Regions from separate parts of the Stenotrophomonas sp. YJH_SMC_36 genome, predicted to be linked through region 2. Evidence: predicted binding sites of a transcription regulator. Region 2 holds the regulator's gene; each other region holds the start of a gene.

Region 1 (4,093 bases), on a different contig from region 2:
CGGTGCCGGTGGACCTGACCCGCGCCTGGCTGCGCGACGATGAGGGCCATGTGCGCGGTGCGGTGTGGGTGCTGCGCGACGATACCCAGCAGCGTGCACGGCAGCGCGAAGCGCGCCAGCTGGCGGAGATCGATCCGCTGACCGAACTGAGCAACCGGCGGGGGTTCGAAGTCCATCTGCAGCAGGCCATCACCCGGGTCGAGCGGACAGGCCAGGCGGCATCGCTGATGTACATCGACCTGGACCGCTTCAAGCCGGTCAACGACACCTGGGGCCACCTGGCCGGCGATGCGGTGCTGTGGGCGGTGGCCAGCGTGCTGCGCCACGGCGTGCGCGATTCGGACGTGGTGGCCCGGCTGGGCGGGGACGAGTTCGCGGTGATCCTGTCCGGCTGCACGCCGCGCCGCGCGGCGCGGATCGGCGGCGAACTGCTGCAGACCCTGGCCAGCCTCTCCATTCCCTGGGACCAGCACCGCCTGCGGGTGGGCGCCAGCATCGGTATCGCACCGCTGCTGGGCGGCATGGGGGTGGACCAGGCCGTGGCTGCGGCCGATGCGCAGTGCTACAGGGCCAAGGCAATGGGACGCAACAACGTGCAGGTGCAGGGGGAAGCCGGCGAATGGCCGGCTGAGGGCGTGGACAGCGACGCCGGTGGCGGCTGATCTCAGTCTGTGAGAGGACGGCCGCGAATACTGCGCGCACACCCACCCCGTTGGAGAACGACATGCGTTTCTGGACCCCGGATGCCCTGCGTGCCTTCGCGCCGGCGATGATCGGCTGGTGGCTGGCGGTAGCCGCCTGCCTGCGTTTGGAGCAACTGCACGGCGATGCCCGGGCGCAGGCGCTGCTGCCCACCCTGCAGGGCGGCGTGGTGGTGCTGCTGATACTGACCCTGGGTGCGATCGTGGTCGCCTGCGTGCTGCTGTGGCGGTCGCGGCGCGGCGATGCGCCGGCCCCCTGCTAGCCCTGGCGCTCAGTCCAGCACGCTGTTGGCATCAACCAGCCGCACGTCGTGCATCTGGTTGAGGTAGGCCTCGTAGTAGCCCTTGTGCGAGGCGCCGACGAGGGTCAGCATGCGGGTGCCCGGGTGCTGGCCCAGCACCTCGCGCATGTTGGCGACCATGCGTAGGTTGCGGGTTTCCCAGTAGCCGACATAGCGGCGGCCGAAGCCTTCTGGCGATGGTTCGACCAGGGCTGCGCCGAAATCGCTGTCGTAGACCCGGGCGACGGTGTCGGGCGCGTTGTAGTTCCGATAGAGCGCCAGCAGGCCGTCCGTGCTGCCGAGTTCGGCGTACAGGGCCGTATCGGCGGCCCGTCGTGCCTGGGTGGCGGGATTGTCCCAGGCCTTCATGACGGCTTCGCCAGCCGCCTTCTCCAGTGCCGCTGGCGTGGGCGAATCAGCGGTGTGGTCATCGACTGCCCACAGGCGTTCCAGGCCCAGGCGTGCGGCAAGCTCGGCCGCGATCAGGCTGACTTCGTTGCGTCGCGAGGCGCGTTTGTCGAGGAACTGCACCAGTTGCGGTGACAGGCTGTCTGCGGCGCGACGCTCCTGCGCCGGCAGGCGCAGCCACTGCACCAGCGCGGAGCCGTTCTCACCTGCGGCCAGGAACAGTGCGGCCAGCCGGCGACGCTGTGCGTGCGTCGGTGTGGCGGGCCATGCCGCCAGCACGCGATCGACTTCGGCATTGGCCGCTGGAACATCCAGACCGGTGGCGGCCTGGGCAGGTGCAGGATCGACGCAGTAACTTTCCACGCTCTCGGCATAGCGGGCGGGATTGCGGCGCATGAAATCGCATTGCAGTCCGGACAGGTTCTCCACGGCGATCGCCGTTGGCCGCCATGCCTGCAGGCGCTGCAGCAGCGGCTCCAGCATTGCCGGCTGGAAGGTCGGGGGCAGGTCGGACAGGTGCGGTGAACCCAGCACCAGCACTTCGTTGACGCGGCCGGCGGGCGGGCCCTTGAGCTGTGCGGGATTGAAACCCGGCCGATAGCCTGCATCGGCGGCCAGCGCGCCGCTGCTGCACAGGCCGAGGGCGAAAAGAGCAGCCAGGCGTGAAAACATGCGATCTCCGTGTCGATGGACGGTCCGTGGTGGGCGCATCCTTGCCTGTCCACCCCCTTGCCGACAGCCCCGATGGTCATGGCAACCTTTTCGTTGCAGGCTGCATCTAGGGGCCCGTCAGGCGCTGCAGGGGGAGGGGGCTGGACAGGGCCCGCTGCGGAGGGGCCTAAAGCCCGGAACGGAGGTGCCGATAACCTCACTGGATCCCGCTCCCGTCACCCGCTGCAGGACCCCAGGCTGCCCCGTCGGGCGGCCCGCGCAGTGTGTTCCGCCGCTCCCGGATGTCGATCGCACCCGCCCCCAGATGTTCTTGCCCGTTGCTCGAGAGGTGCCTGCCGGCACCTGTAGTCCAAGCAATTGATGTCGCCGTCGGGCATCCCGCCTGGCGGATCGCAACCGCTTACCGGACACCGAGGATCAGACAATGCTCATTCCAGGCCTTACGGCAGGCGCACAGGCGCCAGCCGAGCTGCACACCCGTTGGTCGCCGTGGCGTTCCCTGCTGGGGGCGCTGGCGGGACAGCCTCGGCCCGGCAGGGTCGACAGCGATCGCGGTCATGCCGAGCTGGCCGCCCAGGTGGCCGCACTGCATCGCGTGCAGGCGGTGATCGAATTCGATCTGGATGGCACCGTCCTGCAGGCCAACGACAACTTCCTGCAGGCGGTGGGTTATCGTCTGGACGAAATCCAGGGCAGGCATCATTCGCTGTTCGTCGATCCCGATCAGGCGTCCAGCGCCGAGTATCGGGACTTCTGGGCCCGGCTGGGACGTGGCGAGTTCGACGCCGGACAGTACCGACGGCTGGGCAAGGGCGGGCGCGAAATCTGGATCCAGGCGTCCTACAACCCGGTGCTGGACCCGCAGGGCCGGCCCTTCAAGGTCGTCAAGTTCGCGACCGACATCACCGCGCAGAAGCTGCAGGCCGCGGACTCGGCGGGGCAGCTTGCCGCCATCGACAAGTCGCAGGCGGTGATCGAGTTCAGCCTGGACGGGCACATTCTCTCGGCGAACGCCAACTTCCTCGCCGCCACCGGCTACAGCCTGGAAGAGGTGCGCGGCCAACACCATGCGCTGTTCGTGGAGCCCGAGCTTCGCGACAGCGCCGAGTACCGCCGGTTCTGGGAAAAGCTCGGGCGCGGCGAGTACGACGCCGGGCAGTATCGGCGGCTCGGCAAGGGCGGCCGCGAGATCTGGATCCAGGCCTCCTACAACCCCATCCTGGATGGCAACGGCAGGCCGTTCAAGGTCGTCAAATACGCTACCGACATCACCGCGCAGGTGCATGAGAACCAGGCCATGCAGCGTGCGGTGGCGCAGACCCGGGAGGTCGTGGCGGCGGCCAAGCAGGGCGACCTGACCCGCACCGTCGCCATTGCCGACAAGAGTGGCCCCATCGCCGAGCTGTGCGATGGCGTCAACGCGCTGGTCGAAGCCATGGCGGGCATCATCGGCCAGATCAAGTTCGCTGCCGATACCATCGCGGTCGGCGCGACCGAAATCGCGCAGGGCAACAGCGACCTGTCGCAGCGCACCGAACAGCAGGCGGCCTCGCTGGAAGAAACCGCCGTGTCCATGAAGGGCCTGGCCGATACGGTGCAGCGCACGGCGGCCAATGCGCGCCAGGCAAGCCAGCTGGCCGGCGGCGCAGCGGAGGTGGCTGCGCGCGGCGGCAGCGTGGTGCACGAGGTGGTGGCGACGATGGCCTTGATCAACGCCTCCTCGCGTCGCATCGTCGACATCATCGGGGTGATTGACGGCATCGCATTCCAGACCAACATCCTGGCGCTGAACGCTGCCGTGGAGGCGGCCCGTGCCGGCGAGCACGGCCGTGGGTTCGCGGTCGTCGCCACCGAGATCCGCGAACTTTCGCAGCGCTCGGCCAGCGCCGCCAAGGAGATCAAGCAGCTGATCGACACATCGGTGGCCAATGTCGGTGCGGGCACGGCGCAGGTGGAAAGTGCTGGCCGCACGATGGACGAGATCGTACTCAACGTGCGCAGGGTCAGTGACCTGGTCACCGAGATCAGCAG
Region 2 (4,093 bases):
CAAGCTGGTGCTGATCGATACCGCTGGCCTGGGCCCGCGTGACCGCGCCCTGGCCGCGCAGCTGCAGTGGCTGCGTGCCGCCCGCCAGGTCCGCACCCTGCTGGTGCTGCCGGCCAATACCAGCTTTGGCGACATGGACGAGGTGGTGCGCCGCTTCGGCGCGGCCAACCTGCAGGGCCTGGTGCTGAGCAAGCTGGATGAGACCGGCCGCTTCGGCAACGCCCTGTCAGTGGCGGTAGACCACGCGCTGCCGATCACCTGGGTGACCGATGGCCAGGACGTTCCGGACGACCTGCACCGGGCCAGCGCGGCCAATCTTGTACTTCGCCTTGAAGATTTGCGCCGAGCGGCCGATATGCCCTGCAACCCGGAGTTGAACCATGCCGTCGCGTGAGTACGCCAAGCTGACCAAGACCTTCCCGCTGTCGGCCACCCGCAGCGAGCCGCTCGGCCCTGTGCGCACCATCGCCGTGACCGGCGGCAAGGGCGGCGTCGGCAAGACCAACGTCTCGGCCAACCTGGCCGTGGCGCTGGCCGGCATGGGCAAGCGCACGCTGCTGCTCGACGCCGACCTGGGCCTGGCCAACATCGACGTGATCCTGGGCCTGAATCCCACCCACACCCTGGCGGATCTGGTCGCCGGCCGCTGCTCGCTGGAAGACGTGATCGTCGAAGGTCCGAACGGCGTGCTGGTGGTGCCGGCCGCGTCCGGTCGGCGGCACATGGCCGAGCTGGCCCCGGCCGAGCACATCGGCCTGGTGAACGTGTTCTCCGAACTGGAACGCGAGCTGGACATCATGGTGGTGGACACCGCCGCCGGCATCACCGACGGCGTGCTGACCTTCTGCCAGGCCGCACAGGACACGGTTGTCGTGGTCTGCGACGAACCGGCCTCGATCACAGACGCCTACGCACTGATCAAGGTGCTGTCGCGCGAGCGCGGCGTGGACCGCATCCAGGTGGTGGCCAACATGGTGCGCGACCCCAACGAGGGCCGCGTGCTGTATGAAAAGCTGACCCGGGTCTGCGAGAAGTTCCTTGCCGATGTCTCGCTGAACTACCTGGGCTGCGTGCCGCAGGATGACTGGCTGCGCCTGTCGGTGCAGCGCCAGCAGCCGGTGGTGAAGGCCTATCCATCCAGCCCGGCGGCGCTGGCGATCACCGAGATCGCCCGTCGCACCGCCCGCTGGCAGGCCCCCACCGAGCCACGCGGTGGCGTTGAATTCTTCCTCGAGCGCATCCTCAAGCAACGCGGGGTGGCAGCATGAAAGGCGCGGCCCAGTACAGGGAAGTCCAGCGCTCGGCGGCGACCGAGGTCATCGCCCAGCACTCGGACCTGGTGCGGCGCATCGCCCATCACCTGGCCGCACGCCTGCCGGCCAGCGTCGAAGTGGACGACCTGATCCAGGCCGGCATGATGGGCCTGATCGAAGCCTCGCGCAGCTACGACGCCGACCAGGGTGCCTCGTTCGAGACCTATGCCTCGATCCGCATCCGCGGCTCGATGATCGACGAGATCCGCCGTGGCGACTGGGTACCGCGCTCGGTGCATCGGCGCGCCCGCGATGCGGCCGCCACCATCCGCCGCCTGGAGCAGACCACGGGCCGTGCAGCCAGTGCCACCGAGGTGGCGGCGGCCATGGACATGCCACTGCCCGAGTACCTGCGGCTGATGGAGGACGCCTCGCGCGGCCAGGTGCTGAGCCTGGAATCGCGCATCGAAGACCAGGGCGAACTGGACACCGTCGCCCAGGGCGGACCCACACCGCAGCAGGTCCTGGAACGTGGCGAATTCGGCCGCGAACTGGGCAAGGCCATCGGCCATCTGCCCGAACGCGAACAGCTGGTGCTCTCGCTGTACTACGAGCAGGAGCTGAACCTGAAGGAGATCGGCGCGGTGCTCGGCGTGAGCGAATCGCGCGTCTGCCAGATCCACGGCCAGGCCGTGCTGCGCCTGCGCGGCCGGCTGAAGATCTTCGAGGCCGCGGATGCCGGGCTTGAAGAATGAACATGCCCGCGGCGGCCACGGCCACCGCGGGCGACTGAACAACAAAGGAACTCCGCTTTGAACAAGAACATGCGCATCCTGATCGTCGACGACTTCTCGACCATGCGCCGCATCGTCAAGAATCTGCTGGGCGATCTGGGCTTCACCAACACCGCCGAAGCCGAGGACGGGCATGCCGCACTGTCGATGCTGCAGAGCCAGCCGTTCGACTTCGTGGTCACCGACTGGAACATGCCGGTGATGACCGGCATCGAACTGCTCAAGGCGATCCGCGCCGATGCCAAGCTCAAGACCCTGCCGGTGCTGATGGTCACCGCCGAGGCCAAGCGCGAGCAGATCATCGAAGCGGCGCAGAGCGGCGTGAACGGCTACATCATCAAGCCGTTCACCGCGCAGACGCTGGAAGAGAAACTGGGCAAGATCTTCGAACGCCTGGCGGCCAGCGCCTGATGGACGCCACGGTCGACAAGAACGCCCTCGTCCTGCGCCTGCAGGAAGCCCTCGACGCGCTCGAATCCGGCGACGAGAGCGCCTGGCGCCAGCGCATCGACGCCCTGGTGGCCGCACGCACGCAGCCGATGATGAGCGGCCTGTCACGGCTGGCCCGCGAACTGGGCCAGGCCCTGGGCGAACTGCCGACCGTCCCCAGCGAGGCGGGCGAGCTGGACGACGCCTGCGCGCGCCTGGACCATGTGGTGGCGATGACCGAACAGGCCACGCACCGCACCCTGGACCTGGCCGAAGAGTGCCGCAGCCTCACCGAACAGCTGCGCGCCGAAGGCCTGCAGCCGGGGCAGGATGCGCAGCTGGAACGCATCCGCCACAACCTGACCGAGATTGCCCTGACCCAGAGCTATCAGGACCTGACCGGACAGATCATCCGTCGCGTGGTCGGCATCGTCCGCCGCGTGCACGAAGGCTTTGGCGCGCTGGGCCTGCCACCGGAGCAGCATCGCACCGATCCGGCGCTGGCCGGACCGGCACTGAAGGGACTGGACCGCCACGCGGTCTCTCAGAACGACGCCGACGACCTGTTGTCGGACCTGGGACTGTAAGCATGAGCGCGGTATCCGACGACATCACCGCCGATTTCATCATCGAGGCACAGGAAATCCTGGATCGCCTCGGCGAACAGCTGGTGTCGCTGGAACAGGCGCCGCAGGACGCCGACCAGCTCAACGCCGTGTTCCGTGGCTATCACACGCTCAAGGGCGGCGCCGGCTTCCTCGGCATCACCGCCATGGTCGAGCTGTGCCATGCCGCCGAAGAGGCACTGGGCGCCGCCCGCGCTGGCCAGGCGGTGCTGCAGCCGCATCACTTCGATGCCGCACAGCAGTCTCTGGACTACCTGCAATCGATGCTGGATGCCGTGTCTTCCGGCAACGAACCCGGCTATGCCCCGCCGGACCTGATCGCCCAGTTCGACGTGCACGGCACTGCTGCGCCGGCTGCTGTCGCCCCCACAGCAGCCGCGCCCGCTGCCGGTGACCTGATCACCGACGACGAGTTCGAGGCCCTGCTCGATCAGCTGCACGGCAGCAACGCCCCCACCGCAGTGGCGACGCCGGTCAAGGCCGACGATGGCCTGATCAGCGAGGATGAGTTCGAAGCCCTGCTGGACCAGCTGCACGGCGGCGCCGCCCCCGGCGCGAAACCCGTGGCTGCTCCGCCGGCGCCTGCGCCTGCACTGCCCGCACCGCGCCCCGCGGCCGCCGCTGCCAAGCCCGCGGCCAACAAGCCGGTGGCCGAGGCCGAGCACACCGTGCGCGTGGATACCAAGCGGCTGGATGCGATCGTCAACCTGATCGGCGAACTGGTGCTGTCGCGCAACCGGCTCAAGACCCTGCGTGCGCGCCTGCGCGACGAGGAACTGGACCGCGCCGTGTCGACCCTGGACATCGCCACCGCGCGCCTGCAGTCGGCAGTGATGCGCACGCGCATGCAACCGGTCGGCAAGGTGTTCTCGCGCTTCCCCAAGGTCGCCCGCGATGTTGCCCGCTCGCTGAAGAAGGAAGTGGACCTGGAGCTGGTCGGCGCCGAAACCGAGCTTGACCGCAACCTGGTCGAGGCCCTGGCCGACCCGCT
Region 3 (4,093 bases), on a different contig from region 2:
TGAGGAGGCGGCGAACATGCTCCGCCTGCAGCAGGCCTACCAGGCCGCCTCGCAGTTGATTTCCACTGCCGACAACATGTTCCAGACCATCCTGGGAGCCGTCCGCCGATGAGCAGCCGCATCTCCACCGGAATGATGTTCAACCAGTCGGTGACGCTGATGCTGGCCAAGCAGGCCAAGCTCAATCACCTGGAGCAGCAGATCGCCACCGGCAGCAAGATCGTCAGCGCCAAGGACGATCCCGTGGCCGCGGGCACCGCCGTGGGCCTGGACCGCAGCCTGGCGGCACTCGAGCGCATGGGCCTCAACGCCGGCAACGTGCAGAACCGGCTCGGCGTGCAGGAGAACACACTGGCCCAGGTCAACGATCTGATGGGCCGCGTCAGCGATCTGACGCTGCAGGCCAGCAATCCGGCGCTGAGCGCCGCGGACAAGAAGACCCTGATCACCGAGCTGAACCAGATCCGCGACGGCCTGCTGTCGCTGGCCAACAGCAGCGATGGTACCGGCCGCTATGTATTCGGTGGCACCCATGACGGCGATCCGCCGTTCGCCAAGATCGACGGCAAGGTGGTCTATCGCGGCGACCAGACCCAGCGCCAGGTGGAAGTGGGGCCGGACACCTACGTGCTCGACGCCCTGCCCGGCAGCGAGATCTTCATGCGCATTCCAACCGGCGATGGCTTCGTCGACGGCAGCGCCGCCGCAGGCAACACCGGCAAGGGCGTGCTGACCAACATCACCCGCGACGGCAGCGACAGCTGGAACGGCCAGGCCTTCAGCGTGCGCTTCACCGCCAGCGACCAGTACGAGGTGCTGGACGCAACGGGCAACGTGACCAGTACCGGCTCCCTGAAGCCCGGCGACGAACTGGAAGTGAACGGCGTGCGCCTGCAGATCACCGGCGCTGCCGAGCCCGGCGATACCTTCAACGTGCAGCCGGCCGGCAGCCGCGACATCTTCGCGACGATGGACAAGCTGATCGCCGCACTCGACGCCGATACCGGCAGCACCGCACAGCTGGCAGCGCAGCAGAACCAGCTGCAGAGTGCATTGCGCGACGTCGGCCGCGCGTCCGAGCGGATGATCGATTCGCGTGCTGCCGGCGGATCGCAGCTCAAGGCGCTGGACAATGCAGCGGACATGCGCGAAGCCAACAGTGTGACGTTGAAGACCACCCTGTCACAGATGCGCGACCTGGACTACGCCGATGCCCTGAGCCAGTACCAGTTGCAGAGCACGGCGCTGCAGGCTGCACAGACGATCTTCTCGCAGATGCAGTCGATGTCGCTGTTCAACAAGATCGGCTGATCCGTTTCCCGCACACGCCCATGAAGGCCGCGATGCCCTGCATCGCGGCCTTTTTCGTTTCCGCAGCACCCTGCCGCTGCCTCGCCCGCCGGTGCGCCGCGCGCGTTCATTGACGACCCGCGCGCCCAGGTCCGCCGCACCCGGCGCCACCAGCGGCGCCCGCCACCCCTGCCCGCCCCCCTTCCAGGCCGGTGAAACCCCGGAAAAACAGCGTCCCGCGGGCTTTTTCCGGTTCATCGGAATTCACGCCTAAAGGTTGTTGACAAAGCGCCGTTATTCATTTGGCAACGGCGAAGCACACAGCCAAACAAAAAACAGGCGGCGCTTCGTTCCATTCACCTACGGGTTCCAAATAAGAGGAGACGACCCCATGGCACAGGTAATCAACACCAATACGATGTCGCTCAACGCTCAGCGCAACCTGAGCACCAGCGGCAACTCGCTGGCCACCACCATCCAGCGCCTCTCGTCCGGCCTGCGCATCAACAGCGCGAAGGACGACGCCGCTGGCCTGGCGATCTCGGAGCGTTTCAGCACCCAGATCCGCGGCCTGGACGTGGCCATCCGCAACGCCAACGACGGCATCTCGCTGGCCCAGGTCGCCGAAGGTTCGCTGAGCGAAGTCGGCAACAACCTGCAGCGCATCCGCGAACTGGCCGTGCAGGCCTCCAATGCCACCAACTCCAGCAGCGACCGCAAGGCCCTGCAGGCCGAAGTGACCCAGCTGGTCAGCGAAATCGACCGCGTCGCCAAGCAGAGCGACTTCAACGGCACCAAGCTGCTCGACGGCAGCTTCACCAGCCAGCTGTTCCAGGTGGGTGCCAACGCCGGCCAGGCCATCGCCATCAACAGCGTGGTCGACGCCAAGGCCAACTCGCTGGGCGCGACGACCTTCGTCAACGCTGGCAGCGCCACCCTGGATGACGCAGCCGTCGATGCCGCCGCCGGCACGCTGGCTAACATCACGGTGGGCGACGTCAGCATCGGCGACGTCACGTTCGACTACACCACCCCGCCGGGCGCGCCGGCCACCGCCGCCGAGATCGCTGCGGTGCGCAAGGTCAACCAGGACAACGCCACCAAGGCGCTGGCTGCTGCCCTGAACGGCAAGATCGGCGAAACCGGCCTGCATGCCGCGCAGTCCACCACCGCGGGCGAAGTCACCCTGACCTCGGTCAAGGCCGACAACACCGTGGCCGGTGTGACCGTGAAGATGGGGCCGACCGCCACCGCAACCGACCTGAACGCCCCCGCCGCCGGCACCGCTGCCGCCCACGTCGCCGACATCCAGATCGATACCGTCGCCGGCGCCCAGCAGGCCCTGGAGATCGTCGACAAGGCCCTGGAATCGGTCAACAGCGTCCGCGCCGACCTGGGCGCGATCCAGAACCGCTTCACCTCGGTGGTCGCCAACCTGCAGACCTCTTCCGAAAACCTGTCGGCCTCGCGCAGCCGCATCCGCGATACCGACTTCGCCAAGGAAACCGCCGAACTGACCCGCACCCAGATCCTGCAGCAGGCCGGCACGGCCATGCTGGCCCAGGCCAACCAGGTGCCGCAGAACGTGCTCAGCCTGTTGCAGCGCTGACATGAGCCGCTCCCGGGGCACGTCGGGGGCGTCTGACCCAACTCACGTGCAACCGCTCAAGGACCTCTCCTCATGGCACAAGTCATCAACACCAACACGATGTCGTTGAATGCTCAGCGTAACCTGAGCACCAGCGGCAGCTCGCTGGCCACCACCATCCAGCGCCTGTCCTCCGGTTCGCGCATCAACAGCGCCAAGGACGACGCCGCTGGCCTGGCGATCTCCGAGCGCTTCGGCACCCAGATCCGCGGCACCGATGTGGCCATCCGCAATGCCAACGACGGCATCTCGCTGGCCCAGGTCGCCGAAGGCTCGTTGACCGAGATCGGCAACAACCTGCAGCGCGTCCGCGAGTTGTCGGTGCAGGCCGCCAATGCCACCAACTCGGCCAGTGACCGCAAGGCGCTGCAGGCCGAAGTGACCCAGCTGGTCAGCGAAATCGACCGCGTTGCCAAGCAGTCCGAGTTCAACGGCACCAAGCTGCTGGACGGTTCGTTCTCCAGCCAGCTGTTCCAGGTCGGTGCCAACGCCGGCCAGGCCATCGCCATCGACAAGGTGGTCGATGCCAAGGCCGACGCGCTGGGCAATGCCGTCTTCGACGCCAACACCATCGCCATCGACGAAGGCGATAGCGTCGCAGCCGATGCGGGCAAGGAAATCACCTATTCCGGCCTGACCATCGGTGGCGGCGGCCTGACCTCGGCGATCAAGATCGCCGACGTCAAGATCACCTCCACCGGCGACGCCGCCAAGGACCAGGCCGCCCTGGCCGCGGCGACCGTGACCGCGATCAACGCCAAGATCGGTGAGACCGGCGTCTACGCCGAACTCGACGGCACCACCGCCGGCCAGATCAACCTGACCTCGGTGAAGGAAAGCGTCGACAAGGACGGCAAGTTCGTCGCCATGTCCGCCACTGCGGGCACCAGCGCCGGCGTCACCGGCTTCGACAGCGCCGCCGCCACCGCCAGCACCGGTGCATCACCGGGCAAGCTGCTGAAGGACGTCGACATCAGCACCGTGAAGGGTGCCCAGCAGGCGCTGGAAGTGGTCGACAAGGCACTGGGTTCGATCAACAACACCCGCGCCGACCTGGGTGCGATCCAGAACCGCTTCACCTCGGTGGTCGCCAACCTGCAGACCTCGACGGAGAACCTGTCCGCCTCGCGCAGCCGCATCAAGGACACCGACTTC

Evidence for each region. The regulator FliA, encoded in region 2, starts transcription of late flagellar genes. The targets are predictions, from matches to a motif close to TAAAGTTTNNCNNNCNNNGGCCGATAA.
Region 1: the regulator FliA is predicted to act here: its motif matches at 2,230-2,256, upstream of AC5P76_RS13610 (methyl-accepting chemotaxis protein).
Region 3: the regulator FliA is predicted to act here: its motif matches at 1,562-1,588, upstream of AC5P76_RS10370 (flagellin).

What each region holds. Positions count from the first base shown of each region.
Region 1 is NZ_JCAFTD010000006.1:313,774-317,866, forward strand. Features, by position in the region: gene AC5P76_RS13595 (PAS domain S-box protein) at 1-662, shown strand, start outside; gene AC5P76_RS13600 (hypothetical protein) at 725-964, shown strand; gene AC5P76_RS13605 (DUF5694 domain-containing protein) at 974-2,062, opposite strand; gene AC5P76_RS13610 (methyl-accepting chemotaxis protein) at 2,487-4,093, shown strand, end outside.
Region 2 is NZ_JCAFTD010000012.1:28,292-32,384, forward strand. Features, by position in the region: gene flhF (flagellar biosynthesis GTPase FlhF) at 1-394, shown strand, start outside; gene AC5P76_RS18435 (MinD/ParA family ATP-binding protein) at 381-1,268, shown strand; gene AC5P76_RS18440 (RNA polymerase sigma factor FliA) at 1,265-2,008, shown strand; gene cheY (chemotaxis response regulator CheY) at 2,066-2,458, shown strand; gene AC5P76_RS18450 (protein phosphatase CheZ) at 2,458-3,063, shown strand; gene AC5P76_RS18455 (chemotaxis protein CheA) at 3,066-4,093, shown strand, end outside.
Region 3 is NZ_JCAFTD010000004.1:393,455-397,547, forward strand. Features, by position in the region: gene flgK (flagellar hook-associated protein FlgK) at 1-112, shown strand, start outside; gene flgL (flagellar hook-associated protein FlgL) at 109-1,311, shown strand; gene AC5P76_RS10370 (flagellin) at 1,682-2,899, shown strand; partial or broken gene AC5P76_RS10375 (flagellin) at 2,972-4,093, shown strand, end outside.